DNA from 3 places in the Devosia sp. MC521 genome. Region 2 is predicted to be linked to each of the others. Evidence: predicted binding sites of a transcription regulator. Region 2 holds the regulator's gene; each other region holds the start of a gene.

Region 1 (7,047 bases), 1.6 Mb from region 2:
TTTTGGTGGAGGATGGCGTGGCGCTGTGGGAGACAGACGCTATTGCGTTGCGGCTTATTGAGCTGACCGGCAGCGATTTCTGGCCGGATGAGCACAACGTTGAGATGATGAAATGGGTGAGCTGGAGTGCGCACCATTTTACCAGAGTTGCGGGCGATATTGTCTTTTACAATTATACGGCAGTGGCTTGGCAGGGGGAGCCCGACCCTAAGGTGGTCGAGGAACTGGTGGTTGATTTTCACCGCTTTGCGTCGATTTTAGACGCCGAACTGAGCCAACGGGAATGGCTGGTGGGCGGACGCATGAGCTATGCCGATTTTCGCGTCGCTTCCGCGCTGCCTTTTGCCGTGCAGGGCAAGCTGCCGCTGGAAGACTATAGCCATATCCGGCGCTGGCATGATCAGCTGTTGGATGTTCCGGCTTGGAAAGAGCCGTTTGCGGATTTGGCGTAAAGCGGCGCAGGCGGCTAGTCTTGGGTCACTTGGGGGGAGTTCAGAAGCACATGAGCGGATCGTCGCACGGAAACACGCAGAGCGAGCGCTTGCTTTATACGAGCATGGGGCCGATGCGGCGCGAGCAGCTGGGGATGATCTTGCCCCACGAACATGTCTTTGTTGATTTACGGACGCCTGATCAACCGGGCTATGCGCAGGCTGAGGCAGGTGAGGTCGTTGCGGTGATGGCCCCGCAAATTGAGGCTATCAAGCAGCGTGGCGTGACGGCCTTGGTGGAATGTTCGACCACAGGGGTTGGGCGTCGCGGGGATTTGGATCTGGCGGTTTCACAGGCGACCCAATTCCCCATCGTGGTGCCGACAGGCAGTTATCGCGAGCCCTGGATCACGCCCTTTGTCGCCTCGGCCGATGATGCGGCGCTGGAAGCATGGATGGTCGCGGAGTTGACTATTCGGCTGGAGGAAGCCGATTTCCGCGCCGGGTGGATTAAGATCAGCGCGGGGGACGATGGGATTTCGCCACTCGAAGAGCGGATCTTGCGGGCCGCGGCGCGGGCAGGGGCGCGCACCGGGGCCATTATTGGCAGCCACACTATTCGCGGGCGCGTGGCCCTGCAGCAGATCGATATTATCGAGGAGGAAGGGTATTCGGCCGATCGCTTTATCTGGATCCATACGCAGAGTGAGGCTGATCTCGGCCTGCATGATGAAGCGGTCGCTCGCGGCGCTTGGATTGAATATGACCACGTCGGGCGTGACCCGGACGATGCGGTGCGAGCGCTCATTTTGCGAGCCCACGAAAAGGGGCAATGGGACCAGCTTTTGGTCAGTCATGACCTTGGCTGGTATGACCCCGCCCAGCCGCGCGGGGGCAAGCAGCGGCCCTATACGCATTTGAGCGATGTGATGATGCCGCAATTGGGCGAGCACGGGGTGAGCGCGGAGGCGCTGCGGGCTCTGACGCACGATAATCCGTTTAACGCCTATGCGCGTTAGGCGGCGCGGGGGCTCGGGCTGGTGAGAGCTCGATCAGCCCGGTTTGGACGCGAAGACGTGGGTTTGCGCGGGTTCAGATTAGCGCTTGGACACGGCAATGCTGAAGATGCTCTCATTGGCTTCATGGAGGGACTTGGCGCTGTCGCTCGGGGACAAATCTGCCTCTTCCATCACACGTTCGTTCCGCTCACTCACGGACTTCACTCGATACATGAGTGGCCCTTTTTCGTGCGGCAAGCATGTCAAAACTTCGCAGGTTCCGGCGGGGCGATTGCTCCGGCGCAGATCGGTTCGCATATCGAGCAAATCGCCGACTTTATATCGGTGCAACATGGCAGATCTCCAAGATTTTATGCAGTCATCGGCTTAACGCTTCGGCCTGGCGACGGACGCCTGCGCGGCAGATTAGGTGACGGCGTTTGCCCGTCATTGCGCGCTGGTGCTGGTCGCGAGAGGGGCCGCTTGCATCGGCAGACTGCTTGAGCCCGATGGTCAGCGCTGGTGTGGGCCAGATAAATAAAAAGGCCGCCCGTAGGCGACCCTCAAGTGCCGTATAAGGCTTACTTGTCCAGAACGAGATTGATCGCGGACTCGCGACCGTCACGGCCTGTTTCAGCTTCGTAGCTGACCTTGTCATTTTCATACAGACCATCAACGCCGGAGTTCTGAACTGCGGAGATATGTACGAAATGATCCTTGCCGCCATTGTCTGGCGTGATGAAGCCAAAGCCCTTGGTGGCGTTGAAGAATTTTACGGTACCGTTCAAACGGGTCATGGGAATATCCTTAGTGCTCGAGATCACTACAAAACGAGCTATTACCCCATCGCGACATGCAATGGAGTTGTAAACGTTCGCAAAGTTGATCAGAAAGCCAAGGCCCAGTTTACACCGGGGAACGGCAGCCGACTTGGGCTGAAAACGAGTAAATAGGTGTATATCAGATACGCCCAGAAAGCACAATGACGAATGTTTTTTGGGATTTATTTCTAGCGTTTGTCGGATAATTCGGCGCTGAACGGTCCAAATTTCATTAAGGCGACGAATTCTAAAACTATAATCGAAAGATTGCCCCGGGCGACCCGTCGCTGGGTAGGGAGAGAATTTGTCGGTCCAGTGCATGACGGCGTGCGCGGCAGAGAGATCGGCGCAGCGGCTTGCGTTTGAAGGCAAAAAGGATCAGGAACTTGGGTTCACATTAGACGAGGACCCATGGCCCGCACTCCAAACTACAATTTCGAACGTCAAGAACGCGACCGGCTCAAATCGCTTAAGAAGGCTGAAAAGGCGCAAGCCAAGCTCAAGCCTGTGGTCGAGGCCGACGAGACGGTGGCTTCCGACGAAGCGTCCGCTTGAGAGTGAAGCGCGTCGAAATCAGTATGTGCGCTGTTTTGGTGCTGTTTTGCCATTGGATGGGGCAATGATGAGCCAGATCGAAAACGATGGAGCTGAGGTCTTGAACCAGTTGGGCTGGTCAGCGTTTTTCCAAGATCAGCTCGCGGGCGATGAGCATGACCTTGTGCCATTGCGGATCGATGGCGTGCATCGCCGGCGATTGACGGGGTTGTCAGCCGCCGGTCAGATCCAGCTCGAGCTGCCGCCGCACACCAATACTGGTGATTTTGCAGTGGGCGATTGGGTGTTGGCCGAGCCCATTACCTCTCTCCTCGTGCGCAGGCTCGATCGCAAAACCGTGCTGGAGCGCAGCGCTGAAGGGCGTAAGCCGATGCAGCTGGTGGCGGCCAATGTCGACACGCTGCTCATCGTTGCCTCGTGCAATGCGGACTTTAACCTCGCGCGCCTCGAACGCTATTTGGCCTTTGCCAATGAGGCGGGCGCAGAGCCTGCCGTCGTGCTGACCAAGGCCGATCTGGCAGAGGATGTCGCGGCACTGGAACAGCAAGCCTCGGCGCTACAGCGTGGCCTGGCTGTCATCTCGCTCAATGCGCGCGAAGAAGACGCCGCGGCCAAGCTGCGCCCCTGGTGCGGACCGGGCGCAACCGTAGCGCTCGTCGGTTCATCGGGGGTGGGCAAGTCTACGCTCGTGAATACCCTTGTTGGTTCTGACGGGGGACACCCCCAGCTAACCGGCGCGGTCCGGCAGGGCGATGATAAAGGCCGCCACACGACGACCTCGCGATCACTCCATGCCATGGCAGGCGGTGGTTGGGTGATCGACACGCCGGGCGTCCGGAGCTTGCACCTCAAGGATGTGGCGCAGGGCCTCGATACGCTCTTTGCCGAGATCACCGAACTCGCGCCCTCGTGCAAATTCCGCAACTGTAGCCATGACCATGAGCCCGGATGCGCCGTGCGGGCGGCAGTCGCCGTTGGCGAGCTTGATCCAGAGCGCCTTGAGCGGTGGAAGAAACTGCAGGCTGAAAGCCGGGGGTAAGTCGGTTTTGAGCGGTGGCCCCACTCAGCGGGCAATGACTCTGGCTTGGTGGAAGGCCCCCTCACCCGACGCTGCGCGTCGACCTCTCCCCGTGGGGGCGAGGTGAAGAGGCTTGGGCTTGTTGCCCCCCACCCTCAGTCCCTCCCCTCCAGGGGGGACTGTTCATTTGGGACTCCTTATGAGGTGTCTGTTGAAGAACAGATTGAGCGTAATCTCGAGCATCTGCACTGTTTTGGAGACGCGCTTTGTCCGCCGATTGAACCGCGCAAGATTGTCCCTGATTGAGGAATTGGAGGACTCAATCAGGTGGGTTTGCGCCTTTGTTTCCAGATGTGGCACGGTCACGCCATTGCGCTTGAAAGCGAGTGCGTAACAAGAGTTGGCATCGGTAAAGATGGCCCCGATCTCACCCACAGCCTGAAGGGCCAAGCGGTAAGCCGTGATCGCACTTTCTACGCCTTTGTCACCGATGTGGTGGGCAACAACGCGGCGCTGTCTTCGGCTATAAACGGTCCAGATAACCGCTCGCTGCTGTTTTTTTGGACGTAGGTATAGATCTCGTCCATCTCAATAATATCGGGCCCGCTCGCTGGCGTACCGCGCTGAGCCGCAATCCGCTCTTGCAAGATGTCGTGCTCCTTGCGGATCCATTTAAGGACCGCGGCTGGGGAGGCCGAAAGGACGCGCCCAATGGCCCTAATGCCGGTGCCGTTGAGATACATCTGAACGGCCTGCGCTTTTGTCTCAGCGCTGAATTTAGGGGCGCGATCAGTAAAGTACCGACCACACTGCTTACAGCTAAATCGCTGGTAACCCGCCTTGAGGCCGCGCTTGACCGTGGCAGTGCTAGAACAATCTGGACAATCCATCTCAAACCCTCCGGCAAATCACCCCCAAGCAATCAAACTAGAATCCCAAATGAGCAAGTTGTAAACAGTCCCCCTCCAGGGGGAGGGAGGAAGAGCGGTGTTGGTGGAGAGCTGTGGAGAGGCGTCCCGTTTTGGAACGTCAATGGGCTGTTTTATCAATTTCAAACCTGAGACGCCTGCAATCCCTCGTTTGACGGTGTGAAGGGCTAAAATAGTTTGGCGACTGTGCAGTTTACCTCTTGGTCAGAAGTCTTACCAAACCCCAAAGATTAACGAAGTTTTCACCAAGCTGAACGGGTTTTGGGGATTGCGGGGAGATTGAGGGGCGCTGTGGACAGGCGCTTGTGTGTTGCGGGGATAAAATCGCTATATATAGCCGTGAACAAAAGCGGATTTATGCGTTGGCGTCGATTCGGTGCTGCTTCGTTCCAATTTTGTTCTGAGCGTTAAAATGCCAGCGATCACAGGGAAGACAGTGTGCTTTTCCGAGACGCGTGCGGAAGGTACTCGCAACTGCCGCAAGGACGGACTACATAGGCCCTAATGAGTTTCCGTCCTAACGCCCCGGTCAAGGCAATCCTTGGCCCAACAAACACTGGCAAGACCTACTTCGCCATCGAACGCATGTTGGCCCATCCCACCGGGATGATTGGTCTGCCGCTGCGCTTGCTGGCGCGCGAGGTCTATCAGCGCGTGGTCGAGCGTGTGGGCGTGCAGGCGGTGGCGCTGGTAACGGGCGAAGAACGCATCGTGCCGGAAAAGCCGCGCTATTGGGTGGCGACGGTTGAAGCCATGCCCACCGATATTCACGTCGATTGCGTGTGTATCGACGAAATCCAAACCGCGATCGACTTTGACCGCGGGCATGTGTTCACCGACCGCATTTTGCATACGCGCGGCTTGCAGGAAACCTTGCTGCTGGGGTCGCTGACCATGGCCGGGGTGATCTACAAGCTCGTGCCGCATGTCGAGATTATCGAGCGTCCGCGCTTTTCGCAGCTGACTTACTCGGGCTCAAAGAAGATGAGCCGCTTGCCAGCGCGTTCGGCCATTGTCGCGTTTTCGGCGCGGCAGGTTTACGCCATTGCCGAATTGATGCGCCGCGAACGCGGTGGCGCGGCGGTGGTGATGGGGGCGCTATCGCCCCGCACGCGTAATGCACAGGTGGAGCTCTATCAAAACGGGGATGTGGATTTCCTCGTGGCGACTGACGCCATCGGCATGGGGCTCAATTTGGATATTGGGCACGTCGCTTTTGCCGACGATAGCAAATTTGATGGGCGGCAGAGCCGTCCATTGACGCCGTCCGAACTCGGGCAAATCGCGGGCCGCGCCGGTCGTCACAAGCGTGACGGCACGTTTGGCGTGACCGGTGGGACCGAGGGATTCGACGAAGAATTGGTTATTGCGCTCGAAACACACGACTTCGAGCCGATAAAAGTGGTGCAATGGCGCAACAGCGCGCTAGATTTTTCATCTCTAGAGCGTCTGCATGCAACACTAGAAAAAGCGCCTAGCGACAGAACTTTAACCAGAGTTCCTGTGGCTACAGACCAATTGGCACTAGAATTTCTGGCCAGAAATGAGGCGGCAAGCCTCGTAAAAGGCCAGAATAGCGTCAAACTCCTCTGGGAATGTTGTCAGATACCTGATTATCAGGGCATCTCACCTGCTGCGCATGGTGAGATCGTAACGCGCATTTACTCGGACTTAAGGCGAAAAGGTTCTGTCAACGCAGACTGGATTGCCGAGCAGGTGCGCTTTTGCGACAATGCAGAGGGCGACATTGACACTCTGAGCAACCGGATTAAGCAAATCCGGACTTGGACCTTTGTCGCAAATCGTAAAAACTGGCTTGAAGACCCAATTCATTGGCGCGAAAAGACGCGAGACATAGAGGATCGACTGAGTGACGCTCTACATGAACGGCTCACACAGAGGTTCGTCGACAGGCGCACCAGCGTACTGCTCCGCCATCTGAAAGACAAACGTATGGTATCTCCCGAGATCAATGAACGTGGCGAAGTGCGGCTGGAAGGCCACCTCATCGGCACGCTCGAAGGCTTCCGCTTCACCCTTGCCCGAACAGAAGGCGACACTGACGCCAAGGGCGTTCGTACCGCGGCCGAGTCTGTGGTCGCGCCGGAGATTCACCACCGAGCCGACCGGCTCGCGGGTGCGCCGAACGAAGAATTTGTGCTGACGACCGATGGCCGTCTGCGCTGGCGCGGTGAAGTTGTGGCGGAACTAGCAGAAGGCGATAGCCTCTATCGTCCGCGTATCATCACTCTGGCTGACGAAAGCCTGACCGGTCCTGATTTGGACCGCGTGCAG
Region 2 (7,047 bases):
GATTTCAACGCGCTGCTTTTCGCCTACGGTGAGGCTGGCGACAGGACGGTCGAGGTCCACATCAAGCCCACTCTCCGCAATAATGGCTTCCACCTTCTTGCGCGCCGTAGATTTGCCGCCAAGCGCAAACATGCCCTCGGTGCCAAGACGAATATTGTCGAGCCCGCCGAGGTTTTCCGCCAGCGTAAAATGCTGGTGGACCATGCCAATACCGGCTTTCAACGCCGCGCCAGGCGAACCGGCAGGCAAAATTTGAAGGCCAGCCTCGCTCGCAACACGAACCACACCCTCATCCTGCACATAGTGCCCGAAGAGAATGTTCATCAATGTCGTCTTGCCGGCGCCATTTTCCCCCAGAAGGGCTAGGATTTCGCCCCGCTTGAGACTGAGATTAATCCCGTCATTCGCGGTGAGTTTGCCAAAGCGCTTGGTGATACCCTCAAGTGAGAGCACCACATCCCCCTGTTGGTCGGTCATTGCCGCCCCCAAAAAATAGAATAGGCCGGGCGTGGGAAAACCCACACCCGGCCAGAAAAAGGATTACATGCTGGAGCTTGGTTCAGCGTCGTTGATGTCGACCTTGAAAGTACCAGCAAGGATTTCAGCTTCCTTGGCCTTAGCGGCAGCTACTGCTTCCGCACCAGCAAGCGCTTCATCATAAACTGCGCTCGAACCACCGTGCTCGAGGAAGGCATAAATGCCGTAATCCGAAGCGGTGAAACTGCCAGCCTTAATGTCGGCAATTGCTTTGTTGATCATTGGCTCGCCGTGCCACAGCGCCGACGCCAGAATGGTGCCTGGGTAATCCGCTGCGGTGTCGATCACGTTGCCGATGGCCAGAACGCCGCGTTCCTTGGCAGCGTCAGACACGCCAAAACGCTCTGCGTAAAGAATGTCAGCGCCCGCATCGATCATAGCGAATGCCGATTCCTTGGCCTTCGGAGGATCGTACCAAGAGTTGATGAAGCTCACCGAGAACTTCACCTCTGGGTTGACCGAGAGTGCGCCCTGCATGAAGGCATTCATCAGACGGTTCACTTCTGGAATAGCGTAACCACCGATCATGCCGATCTTATTGGTTTCGGTCTTCATGCCCGCAACCATGCCGGTCAAATAGCTTGGTTCTTGGATGAAGTTGTCGAAGGTGGCGAAGTTTGGCTCAACTGGCTGGAGCGAGGACCCCATCAGGTACATCACTTCTGGGTATTCTTCCGCAACGGCACGCGCTGGCTGTTCAACGCCGAAGGCTTCACCGATCACCAGCTTAGCGCCCTGCTCCGAATATTCGCGCATGACGCGTTCATAGTCGGTGTTCGACACGTTTTCCGAATACACATATTCGATCTCGCCGCGTTCCTGCGCTGCGATCAGCGCGAGATGGAGGCGCGATGCCCACTGCTGCTCAACCGGAACGGTCCACACAGCTGCAATCTTGGTCACATCCTGCGCCAATACCGACCCGGTCAGCGACAGAGCTGCGACGCCGAGTGCGGCCGCCGAAAGAAAGGCGCGTCGACCGAATTTCGTTAGAGCGGTCATTTTAACCCCCAATGAGTGTGCAAAAAACGAACAAAAATCTCTCCTGCCTATCTAGCGAGCGAACACGCTTGGTTGGCAAGTTGAAAATTAAGGTTTTTTAAATCTGTTCCGTCTTGCTGACGAGTCGCATTTGCTCCTCAACGCCGCACTGTGCCTGTGACGCGTTTACGCATGTTTGGGGCTCGGGCTTGGATCGGCCAAAATCACACATCTATGCATGCGCATATTACAGCCGTTTGGCAGTTCTGACAGGAACATGGCAACACTTGCAGAACATTTGAGGAACACATATAGTCGTTCCGTCTATGTTCCGATTCTGGGGTCTGGGGCCGATGCTGACGAAAAAACAACACGAATTGCTGATGTTCATCCATGAGCGGATGAAGGAGAGCGGTATTCCTCCGTCATTCGACGAGATGAAGGATGCGCTTGATCTGGCGTCCAAATCCGGCATTCATCGTCTCATCACTGCCCTCGAAGAGCGCGGCTTTATCCGCCGCCTTCCCAATCGCGCCCGTGCGCTCGAAGTGGTGAAGCTACCGGATTCGATGAACCCGACCTTGGGCGGCCGCAAGGCAAAGTTCGAGCCCAGCGTCATTGAAGGCACTCTCGGCAAGGTCGCCGCGCCCCCAGCGCGTGCACTTCCATCCGCCGCTGACGATTATGCGCGCCCCATCTCCATTCCGGTTATGGGCCGCATTGCAGCAGGCACGCCCATTGAGGCAATCCAGACCCACTCGCACACCATCGCTGTACCGCCAGAAATGCTCGGCTCAGGCGAACACTACGCATTGGAAGTGCGCGGGGATTCGATGATCGACGCAGGCATTTTTGATGGCGACACGGTCCTCATCAAAAAGCAGGATACGGCTTCAAACGGCGAAATCATCGTGGCCCTTGTCGACGATGAGGAAGCAACCCTGAAGCGTCTGCGCCGCAAGGGCGATACGGTCGCTCTGGAAGCGGCAAACCCGGCCTATGAAACCCGTATCTTCCCGCCCGATCGGGTCCGGGTTCAAGGCCGTCTGGTCGGCCTGATGCGGAAGTACTGAATTGGCGGAGGGGCAAGTTGAAAAACTCTGCCCCTTTGTTCTGCGCAGCGTTGGTTCTTGTAACACGCCTCCACGATACTCCCCGCGCCCCGGAGTGGCGTATATTCTTCCAACGCCCGCTCGCCGACCTTCGACATCACAGGCGCTGAGCCAGTACACGCGCAAAGCCGAGCATTGCGCTCACGGCTAAGCCCGAGCGCCGCCTCCATTTTCATATATCCCCGCTCTAAAGAACGCGCCCCTTCGCGCCCTAAAAGGCCATGTCCGCGCCAAAGCTGACGCCCATAAGTGCCAGCCAAAAGCCACAGATAGGCCAATCGCGGCCACGCTGGCTGGACGCATAAAAAGGCCCGCTTTCGCGGGCCCTTTCTCACGCATATCGCGCTTAGTGATTGTCGCGTGGCAGACCTTCGGTCTGGGCAATGCGCTGGTACTTGTCGGCACCACGCAGAATGGCGCCGTCGCCCAATTGGCCGACCAGGCCGCGTTGGATTTCCTGCCAAGGGGTCTGATGCTTGGGGAATTTATATCCGCCCTCTGCATTCAGATCCAAACGGCGAGCAGCGATTTCCTCGTCCGAGATGAGGATGTCAGCTTCCCCCTTATTGAGGTCGATCCGCACCCGGTCGCCCGTCCGCAGGATCGCGAGGTTGCCACCAGCCGCCGCTTCAGGCGACGCGTTGAGGATCGAAGGCGAACCCGACGTGCCCGACTGACGACCATCACCGATACAAGCAAGGGACGAAATGCCCTTCTTAATCAGATAGCTAGGCGGACGCATGTTCACGACTTCCGCAGCGCCTGGATAGCCGATTGGCCCCGCACCGCGCATGAACAGCAGCGTGTGTTCATCGATAGCGAGCGAGGGATCGTCGATCCGGTGGTGATAGTCTTCAGGACCATCAAACACCACCGCCTTGCCCTCAAACATGCCCGGATGCTGCGGATCCGAGAGATAGCGCTCGCGGAACTCGGGGCTGATCACCGAAGTCTTCATAATGGCGTTGTCGAAGAGGTTCCCGCGCAACACGAGGAAGCCCGCTTCCGCCTTCATCGGATTGTCGAAATGACGGATGACCTTGTCGTCTTCAATCGGACGATTTCGGCAGTTTTCGCCAATCGATTTGCCGTTCACGGTTGGGGCGTTCTCGTGGATAAGCTTTTGTTTCATCAGCTCATTCACCACCGCAGGCACACCGCCCGCGTGGTAATAGTCCTCACCGAGATATTCACCCGCTGGCTGCAAGTTCACCAAGAGCGGCACCTTGTGCCCATGCTCCTGCCACTCGTCGATATTGAGGTCGACACCAATATGCTTGGCAATCGCATTGATATGGATTGGCGCATTGGTCGAGCCGCCGATGGCCGAATTGACCACGATAGCGTTGAGGAAGTTTTCCTTGGTCAGAATGTCCGATGGCTTGAGGTCTTCACGAACCATCTCTACCGCACGCTTGCCAGTGCGATAGGCCATTTCCTGACGGTCACGATAAGGCGCTGGAATCGCTGCTGAACCCGGCAACTGCATTCCGAGAGCTTCAGCCAGCGAGTTCATCGTTGTCGCTGTTCCCATGGTGTTGCAATAGCCAGTCGACGGGGCCGAAGACGCAACCAGTTCAATGAACTTTGGATAGTCGATCTCGCCAGCGGCGAGCAGCTGGCGGGCCTTCCAGACGATGGTGCCAGAACCCGTGCGTTCGCCCTTATGCCAGCCGTTCAACATCGGGCCAACCGAGAGAGCAATCGCCGGAATATTGACCGTCGCCGCGCCCATCAGCATGGCGGGTGTGGTCTTGTCGCAACCAATGGTCAGCACCACGCCGTCCAGCGGATAGCCGTAGAGAACTTCCACGAGGCCCAAATAGGCCAGGTTACGGTCAAGACCTGCCGTCGGGCGCTTACCGGTTTCCTGAATCGGGTGAACCGGAAACTCAATGGCGATACCGCCTGCTTCGCGAATACCTTCGCGCAGACGTTCAGCCAGAACGATATGGTGACGGTTACAAGGGCTTAGGTCGGAGCCGGTCTGCGCGATGCCGATGATCGGCTTGTCGGACTGCAGCTCTTCGCGCGACACACCATAGTTCATGTAGCGCTCAAGATAGAGCGCGGTCATGTCTGGATTGTCGGGATTATCGAACCACGCACGCGAGCGCAGCTTCCGGCCGCCATTGCCGCTGTTATCTACCGTCATAGATCAATTCCTTGGTTCTCCGCCCTGCGGAGCACTGGGGTCTGTTTGCTCCTGTTCTAGCACGGCAATTCTGGAATGGAACGGGGCCGTAGCTTAAAATCATACAAATGACTCTAAACACCGTGAGAATCTGATTTTCGGCGCATTCCACCTTACTCAGCGCGCGGTGCAATCGGGCAGTTGCGGTTAAGCCATACAAGAACGGGCTAGTCAGTGTCGGTCTCCGGCTTTACGTTCGCGCCGCAGACTTGGAGGGACTACGAAGTGATGCAATCAGGAGCATGGGTCACTGTTGACTGGGGCACCTCAAATTTAAGGGCTTGGGCGCTGGACGGCGATGGTTCCGTAATCGGAACAGCAAGCTCGGACAAAGGCATGGGCAAGTTGACCCCCGATGCTTTCCCTGGCGCACTAACAGAAACAATCGGCCAGTTAGGCTTGGCGACATCGCCAGACGAAGTGTTGATCTGTGGCATGGCAGGCGCCCGCCAAGGCTGGCTCGAAGCGCCTTACCTTGAAGCCCCTACCGACCTTAAAGACTTGGCCGCGGGTGCGGTCCATCCCGAAATGGCTGGCGGCTTGCGCGTCTCCATTTTGCCCGGCGTATGCCAGCGCCACGGTAGCGATGACGTCATGCGCGGCGAGGAGACTCAGCTCCTTGGGCTCGCGGCAATCTCTCCCGACTATTCCGGTCTCGTCTGCATGCCCGGCACCCACTCCAAGTGGGCCAAGCTCTCCGGCACCAAGATCGAGAGCTTCTCGACGGCCATGACCGGCGAGATGTTTGATCTACTCAAGACCCATTCCGTGCTTCGCCATTCCCTACAGGGCGACCTCACCACTGCGGATCGCGATGACGGGTTTGTCTATGGCGCCAGCAAGGGCCTCGAACACCCCGAGAATTTGATCGGGCAGCTGTTCGCCGCTCGCGCCAGCGCTCTTCTCTCCGGTCGGAGCTCGGCATGGTGCGCAGGCTATCTCTCGGGCCTCCTCATTGGCTCTGAGATCGCCGCCAACCGTTCCAAGATCGGTTACGACCCCGTCCCCCTCATCGGCTCACACACTCTGTGCGCGCTTTATGCCCGCGTGCTGGGCATGACCGGCGCTTCGAGCCGTATCGTAAATGTTACAGACGTCATGCTCGCAGGCCTTAAGGCCGCGCGCACCGGCATCGCAGGAGTATAAGTATGAACCACCGTCACATCATCGCCATCCTGCGTGGCCTCAAGAACGACGAAGCTGTTGCCGTCTGCACCGCGCTCGTGGATGCTGGCATTACCCTGATTGAAGTTCCGCTCAATTCGCCCAACGCACTCGAAAGCATTCGCCGTGCGGCAGAGGCGCTTTCAGACCGTGCGGACATTGGCGCAGGCACGGTGCTTTCCGTTGAAGACGTCCGTAACGTCAAGGCTGCCGGTGGCGTCTTCATCGTCTCGCCTGACACCAATCCGGAGGTGATCAAGGAAACCCTAGCCCAAGGCATGGCCTCCTATCCCGGCGTCTTCTCACCCACCGATGCGTTCACCGCCATTCGCAATGGTGCGACAGGCCTAAAATTCTTCCCGGCAGAAGTTCTGGGCTCCAAAGGCATCAAGGCTGTTAAGGCCGTCCTGCCGCCTGCCGTTCCAACCTATGCTGTGGGCGGCGCCAACCCGGATAACTTCCACGAGTTCTTCGCTGTCGGTTGCACTGGCTTTGGCCTTGGCACCTACATCTTTAAGCCCGGCATGAGTGTCGCCGAGGTTTCGGAACGCGCCAAACTAGCCGTGGCCTCCTATGACAAAGGAGCTAAGGCGTGAGCGATACCGCACAGTTACTGTTAGATAGCCAATGCGCCCTTGGTGAAGGGCCATTCTGGCACCCACACCGCGAAAAACTCTTCTGGTTTGATATCAATAATCAAACCCTCTTTGCCGTCGACGAAAATGGCAAGGATCAGGAAAGCTGGGCATTTGACGAGATCGTCACCGCCGCTGCAATCATCTCGGCGGATGAACTCGCCTTGGCGACGGAAACGGGGCTAAAGCGTTTCAATCTCGTCACCGGTGAGAGCCGCCTCATCGTCGCTATTGAAGCCGATAAGCCGGGTAACCGCTCCAATGACTGTCGCCTCCATCCATCAGGCGGCTATTGGATCGGCACCATGGTCAAGGATGAAGGCCCAGCCGAAGGCGCGCTCTATCACTTCCGTAAGGGGAAGCTGACGCAAATCCGTTCTGCGGCCGCCATTCCCAATGCTGCTTGCTTCACCGCCGACGGAAA
Region 3 (7,047 bases), 1.1 Mb from region 2:
GCAGGTTGATACAAGAGTCTGGTTGAGGAGCAAAGGAGAGGAGTTCACGTGCGTCGATCTGGTTTCGCTCTTGTCCCATTGCTGTTTTGCGTCTCAGCCGCCGCTCAGCCGTTTCAGCATTCGTCGGGCGAGTATCGCGAATACAATCGCGATTGGCTCGCTGCCTGTCCCAATTTCATCGATGAAGAAGCGAACTCCTGGTACGGCTACTCGTGCTTTGCGAGTACCGCGAGCCAAGAGATGAATTCGGCAAACCTGCCCGTCTATAAGCTGACAATGGTGCTCAACCGCTTAGATGGCGCGACCGATATCGCCATCACTGTCGCTGCCGACAAGCTGAGCTATGACCAGTCGCGACCCATACAGCTCAAGTTCACCAACCTCCCGCCGATTGCGCTGAAGATGGGTACCTCGTTGGAAATCCGAGACAACACCATCAATCAGTTCTTTATCGCTGATGAAGCGCTGTCTGCGACAGTTTTGGAGCACATGAAAGAGCGCAACGCGCTCATCCTCTCGGTGCCGGTCGTCGGCCAGATACGCCCGGTCGAAACGCGCCTTTCGACACAAGGCGTCCTAGCTTCGCTGGACTTTATGTCTACGCACGCGCGCAAGGTCGCCCAATACTAAGTCCAGAGATGACGCCTCTGTTGCCATGTGCTAACCGAGCCTCGCAATTGAAGGCTTGGATATGACCCTTAATCTCGGCGCTGGCTTACTGTTTGATATTGATGGCACTTTGATGGAGAGCGATCCGATCCATCTCGCGGCTTTTAATCAGGTGTTTGGCCCTTATGGGCATGTCATTGACCACGAGATCTACGCCAAACATATTCAAGGCTTCGCCAATGAAGCCATCGCTGCCCATTTCATTCCCGGCGAAAGCCTCGAGCGCCGTAAGCAAATTCTCGACGGCAAGGAAGCGCTGTTCCGCGAATTGGTCGCGACTTCGATTGAGCCGCTCGCGGGCTTGATGGATCTACTCGAATGGGCACGCAGTCACGCCATTCCCATGGCCGCTGTTACCAATGCCCCAATGGCCAATGCCGACCTCATCATCGATGGCATCAAGGCGCGGTCGTATTTTTCGCACATCATCTCAGCCGATGATCTGGCGCAGGGTAAGCCGCACCCACTGCCTTACCTGACAGGCCTTAGCCACCTCAACGCGGTGGCGGCCAACAGCGTCGCATTCGAGGACTCTCGCACCGGCATAGCCTCGGCCACAGGTGCAGGCATTACCACAATTGGCCTCGCCACCGGCATTTCCGAAAGCGAACTGCGCAAAGCAGGCGCGACCCTTGCCACGCCGGACTACACCAATCCCGCCGTACTCGATCTGATCAAATCAAAAGTGCTAGCCGCTTAGAAAAGGCTCAGCTGATTGGTTTCGAGCTTGGGCGCCACGAAAAGATCATTGCGCAGTGGTGGCAGCTTGGCGTCGAGCCCATAGCGCTCCCGGGCCTTTTCAAAGCGCTGGCTCAGCAGCGTGGCATATGGGCCTTCGCCGGTCATGCGCGTACCAAAGCGCGAGTCATAATCTTTCCCCGCGTGCGTATCGCGCACCAGCGAAAGCACATGCCGTACGCGGTCAGGGAAGTGGCGCAACAGCCATTCGCGGAACACATCGCGCACCTCGCCGGGCAGGCGCAGCAAGATCATCTGCGCGCTGATCGCTCCTTGCGCCTTGCCCGCATCGAGAATGCGCTCCAATTCCATATCATTGATCGCCGGGATCATGGGCGACGCAAAAATTGCGGTCGGTATCCCGGCCTCACTCAACCCCTTTATGGCCTCAAGCCGACGGGCAGGCGATGAGGCGCGCGGCTCCATCTTGCGGCTCAGCTTGTGATCCATCGACGTCACCGAAATCGCAACTTTGGCCAGTCCAAGCTTTGCCAATTTCTCCAGTAGATCGAGATCGCGCAGAATAAGGGCCGATTTTGTGGTGATCATCACCGGATGCTTGGTCTCCAGCATCACCTCCAAAATCCCACGGGTCAGCTGGTGCTTGCGCTCGGCTGGCTGGTAGGGGTCGGTATTGGTGCCCATGGCAATTGGCTTTGGACGATAATTCTTGGCGGCGAACTCGGCCTTGAGCGTCTCAACCGCATTGGTCTTCACATAAATATCGCGCTCAAAATCAATCCCGGCCGAATGCCCGAGATAGGCGTGGCTTGGCCGCGCAAAGCAATAAGAGCATCCATGCTCGCAACCGCGATAAGCATTGATGGACCGCTCAAAGGCGATATCGGGACTGTCGTTGCTGGTAATGATCGATTTGGCGCGTTCGGTGTGTTCCACCGTTTCGAACACCGGCATGGGCTCTACATTGTCCCAACCATCGTCAAAACTTTCGCGCTGGAACGCTTCAAATCGGCCACTGGCATTGGACTGCGCACCGCGCCCGCGAATACGATCCGGGTTGACCAGTTCGCGGCGCGTCAGGTCTGCATCCCTGCTGCGGCTAAGACGTTCCAATGCTTCGAAAGAGGGGGCCTGATAAAGCGCCATCTGGTGTCTCCAGCTCAAACCCGACGGAAGAATCGCGCTCTTCAGCCGACATCTTCTCATTAGGTTAATTAGGAGAACGTAACAAGAACAAATAAGTTCCGCGAGGTGTCTTTGTGCGTCATATGGTCAAGGCTGCCATGCACTTCAAGACTTTACGAAGGGAGGCAAGGGGCATAGAGAACTTGGCTCTGTCTTGCTCACTCGCAGTTCTCCAAGACGCCCAAGGCGCGTTGGATGCCCTAGTGTCATCCTACTGACATGACCTGACACCGAAATTAGACACTGCATCGCAACTGAACCAGAGCGGCCTCCCGTCGTCGGTTCTGTTTGCGCTTATTTTTTGAGGTAATACGATGTCGCAAGCGACGATGGACGGAGCCGTTAAGGCTGCGCCACACCAGCCGGAAGATGCGGCGCGCAATAATCTGGTCATAGCCCTTTTGCTGGTGTCGGCCTTTGTCATGTTCTTGAACGAGACCATCATGAGCGTTGCCATTCCGCAGCTCATGATTGATCTCAACATCACGGCTGGTTCTGCCCAGTGGCTGACGACAGCATTTTTGCTGACTATGGCCATCGTGATCCCGATCACCGGCTATTTGCTCCAGCGCTTCCACACGCGTCCGATTTTCACGGCGTCGATCTCGATTTTCTCGGTCGGCACTTTGATTTGTGCGATTGCGCCAGGCATTGAGTTGCTGATTGTCGGTCGTGTCGTGCAGGCCGTTGGCACCGCGATCATGATGCCGCTGCTGATGACCACCGTTATGTCGCTGGTTCCTGCAAATGGTCGTGGCAAGGTGATGGGCAATATCTCCATCGTTATGTCGGTGGCGCCTGCCATTGGCCCGACCATTGGTGGTTTCATCCTCGCCCACTTCGCGTGGCGCTATATGTTCTACTTCACCCTGCCGATTGCGATTGTTACGCTGGTCGTCGGCTACCTCAAGGTTCAGAACGTTTCCGAACCACGCAAGACCCCGCTCGACGTCATCTCGGTGATCCTGTCGGCTCTCGGTTTTGGTGGTCTGGTCTTCGGTCTCTCCAGTTTGGGCGGTGGCGGTCATGGCGGTAGTGTTGAACACGCCGCCGAGCAGGGCGCGTCGATGCCGGCTTGGGTTCCAGTGGTCGTCGGCGTTGTCGCTATGGCCATTTTCGTCTGGCGCCAGATCCAGCTCCAGAAGTCCGACAAGGCTCTGCTTGATCTGCGCGTTCTGACCCACGGCAATTACTCTGTCTCGCTGGTCACCGCCTCTTTGGCGATGGTGGCGCTGCTCGGTTCCTCGATCATGCTGCCGCTCTACACCCAGCAGGTTCTCGGTCTTGATACGCTGCAGACCGGCATGCTGATGCTGCCCGGTGGTCTGATCATGGGCGTTCTCGCGCCGCTCGTTGGTCGCCTCTATGACCAATACGGTCCGCGTCCGCTGATGGTGCCGGGTGTCTTCGCCGTTTCCGCTGTCATGTGGTTCTTCAGCTTCGTCGGTACCGATACCCCGGTCTGGCTGGTTGTCGCCGCCCACATCATCATGAGCATTGGTCTGGCGTTTGTCTTCACCCCAATGTTCACCGCCGCAATGGGTTCTGTTCCTAAGCCGCTCTACTCGCACGCCAGTGCGACCCTGAGCTCGGTGCAGCAGGTTGCTGGTGCCGCCGGTATCGCGCTCTTCGTGGCGCTGATGAGCCTGACCTCTGCCGCACAAATGGCTGAGGGCATTGCCCCGGTAGAAGCTATGGCCGCAGGCGTTCGAGCCAGCTTCATCTGCGGTGGCATTGCCACCGTGCTGATGCTGATTGCCGCTTGGTTTGTCAAAAAGCCGGAAGGCGAAGGTCCGGGCGAAGGTTTCGCTGGCCACTAATGAAAAAGAAACGGCGCCCTCAGGCGCCGTTTTTTTATGCTGTTATCGTTCCGAGAGCCGGGGCATCAGCTCGACGAAGTTGCACGGCTTGTGCCGGTAATCGAGCTGGTGAGTGAGAATACCCTCCCACGCATCGCGGCAGGCGCCGCGCGAACCCGGTAGGCAGAACACAAAGGTCTCGCCAATCAACCCCGCAGTCGCCCGCGATTGGATCGAGCTCGTGCCCACCGTGGTGGCCGAATATTGGTGAAAGAGCACGGAGAACCCCTCCATGCGCTTATCGAACAAAGGCTCGATTGCCTCTGGGGTCACATCGCGCCCCGAAAACCCGGTGCCGCCGGTGGTCAGGACCACGTCAACATCGGGGTTGGCGACAAAGCCCTGTACCACGGCGCGGATCTTTTGAATGTCGTCGCGCACTACCACGCGCTCAAAGCAGATGTGGCCATCCGCTTCGAGCAGTGACTTTAACAGCGCGCCGCCAGTGTCAGTTTCCAGAGTACGTGTATCGGAAACCGCCACGACTGCTATGGTAAGGGGACGAAACGCCCGATCGTCAAACCTTGCTGCCTTGAACATAGCCGTCTCCATTCGTGTTCCGCAGTTCCTCTGGCACAGCTTCTTCGCTCGCAACAGAAAAATCCTGCGACGCTTCGATGTCACTGCGCGGATCAAGGTTCACCGTTTCTGGCGTCTCAGTCCCCATTGGTTTGAACGGCGCGCGTTCCGACGCATCTTTCGATTTGCGGGCGCGCATACGCAGCAGTGCAAAAGTGGCGACCAGCGCGTGGAAGGTTGCCGTCACCATAAACAGCGCCATCGGCGCAATTTGCCCCATCAGGATCGACGCGGCCGTCGGGCCAATGGCAAGGCCGATCCCGTGGATCAGCAACATGCCACCTGCCACCTTGGCGAATTGCCCATCGACAGCAAAGTCGTTCGCATGGGCCACCGAGATCGGATAAAGCGGGTTCGCCGCCAGCCCATAAAGGCCAAATAGCGCGAACATCAGGAAGCCTGGCCCAGGGTTAAAGAGGACAACCAGCAGCCCCACGGCCGCTGCGCCAAAACCGAGGCCTGCCATAACCTTGCGGCGGTCGATCTTATCGGACAAGCGTCCAAAGGGGATCTGTCCGATAGCGCCAGCAATAGCGGCAATGGCAAACAGCAGCGCAATGCCGCTGGCGTCCATCCCCTGCTCAAAGCCGTACACCGGCGCGAGCGTGCCGAACGCACCATTGGCCATGCCACAGCAGAGCGCGGCAACAGCCGCCACCGGCGATGTCTTGATCAACAGGGGCAGGTCGAGCTTGGCCGAGGTCAGAGGACGCGGCTGTGGGCTCGACGTCATGGCGGTTGGCAAAACCGCGCAGATAAAGCTGATCGCGCCGATAATGAAGGGGATATAGCCCGCAGTGCCCGTCACCGACATGGCCAATTGGCCCATGGTCGAGGCGGTCATATTGATGGTGGTGTAAATCGAGAAGATGGTGCCGCGGCTGCGATTGTCAGCCACTTCATTGAGCCAGCTCTCGACGATCATTGCCGCGCCGGCAAAACAGAAGCCAGAGAGCGCGCGCAACACGATCCAGCTGACATCGTTGATCATCAAGAGATTGAGCAGTATCGTGATCGTGCCGATCGCCGCCATCACCGAAAAGGCGCGAATATGCCCGACCTTGCGCACCACAAAGGGCACAAAGATAGAGCCTGCCACAAAGCCGATCGACCAGCCCGTGCCGATCAGACCCAGCGAAAACAGTGAGAAGCCTTCTTCTGCGCCACGGACGGAAAGCAAAAGCCCCTGCAGGCCGCCGCCGAACATCAGGAGTGCCGAGCCGAGGAACAGGGCGTAAATTTTAATGACGGAAGCCATGCCGCAAAACGTACCCGCTAAATTATTCTGGTCTTCAACCAGTCCAATATGACCGTAACGCGACACACCGCGAACAGTCCGGGGATTATCTTTGAGCAAGTACGAACACAGACTTAAGGCAGAGACAATTCTGCCATTCTTGATCTGAAACTTAAGAGGTCGCGCCAAGCCTGCTGCTTGGCAGCCGGGTTGCGCAACAGATAACCGGGCGGCAACGTCGCAATCGCTGGCACCGTATGGTTGCCAATGCTCACATCCTGCCACTTGCCGCGCATCTTGATGATGCTGCTGGTGGACTGGAATACAGTCTGCGTCGCCATCTGGCCCATCGTCATCACGAGGCGCGGCCCGATCAGCTCAACATGGCGGTGCAGGAAGGGCAGGCACAAAGAAAGCTCTTCTGGCGTCGGCGCGCGATTACCGGGCGGACGCCACGGAATGGTGTTGAGCGCATAAACGCTGTCCCAATCGAGCCCGATGGAGGCGAGCATCCGCGTCAGCAAATCCGCAGTTCGCCCCGCGAAAGGACGCCCTTCACGGTCTTCATCTGCCCCAGGAGGATCGCCGATAATAACGATCTTGGCCTCAGGATTGCCTTCGCCGAACACCAATTGTGTGGCGCGAAATTTGAGGCCACACCCGTCATAGCTTTCGAGGGTTGCCTTAAGCGCCTCTAAGGTTGGGGCTTCTGCGGCCAATCTTTGGGCTTCACCCGGGTCGCCACCGATTGGTCCCGCGAGCGGCGGCGGGGCTGCAGGCTGGGACGCCTGTTGCATCGACTGTACGGCGGCGCGTGGC

What was found. Region 2 encodes LexA, which represses DNA repair genes until DNA is damaged. Its sites were predicted from a motif close to TGTTCNNNNTGTGTTCNG; they were not measured.
Region 1: H4N61_RS15440 (helicase-related protein) is a predicted target of LexA. The motif match lies at 5,138-5,155, and genes of this name have one in related genera.
Region 3: H4N61_RS02510 (PA0069 family radical SAM protein) is a predicted target of LexA. The motif match lies at 2,587-2,604, and genes of this name have one in related genera.

The regions. Positions count from the first base shown of each region.
Region 1 is NZ_CP059902.1:3,207,799-3,214,845, reverse strand. Features, by position in the region: gene H4N61_RS15480 (glutathione S-transferase family protein) at 1-452, shown strand, start outside; gene H4N61_RS15475 (esterase) at 503-1,450, shown strand; gene H4N61_RS15470 (hypothetical protein) at 1,529-1,783, opposite strand; gene H4N61_RS15465 (cold-shock protein) at 2,011-2,226, opposite strand; gene H4N61_RS15460 (hypothetical protein) at 2,662-2,805, shown strand; gene rsgA (ribosome small subunit-dependent GTPase A) at 2,873-3,844, shown strand; gene H4N61_RS15445 (IS1 family transposase) at 4,297-4,713, opposite strand; gene H4N61_RS15440 (helicase-related protein) at 5,257-7,047, shown strand, end outside.
Region 2 is NZ_CP059902.1:1,627,807-1,634,853, reverse strand. Features, by position in the region: gene H4N61_RS07815 (ABC transporter ATP-binding protein) at 1-477, opposite strand, end outside; gene H4N61_RS07810 (BMP family protein) at 541-1,539, opposite strand; gene lexA (transcriptional repressor LexA) at 1,872-2,591, shown strand; gene H4N61_RS07800 (IlvD/Edd family dehydratase) at 2,977-4,785, opposite strand; gene H4N61_RS07795 (2-dehydro-3-deoxygalactonokinase) at 5,053-5,970, shown strand; gene H4N61_RS07790 (2-dehydro-3-deoxy-6-phosphogalactonate aldolase) at 5,973-6,584, shown strand; gene H4N61_RS07785 (SMP-30/gluconolactonase/LRE family protein) at 6,581-7,047, shown strand, end outside.
Region 3 is NZ_CP059902.1:517,596-524,642, forward strand. Features, by position in the region: gene H4N61_RS02500 (hypothetical protein) at 49-630, shown strand; gene H4N61_RS02505 (HAD-IA family hydrolase) at 692-1,369, shown strand; gene H4N61_RS02510 (PA0069 family radical SAM protein) at 1,366-2,514, opposite strand; gene H4N61_RS02515 (MDR family MFS transporter) at 2,868-4,373, shown strand; gene moaB (molybdenum cofactor biosynthesis protein B) at 4,416-4,952, opposite strand; gene H4N61_RS02525 (MFS transporter) at 4,930-6,249, opposite strand; gene H4N61_RS02530 (uracil-DNA glycosylase) at 6,363-7,047, opposite strand, start outside.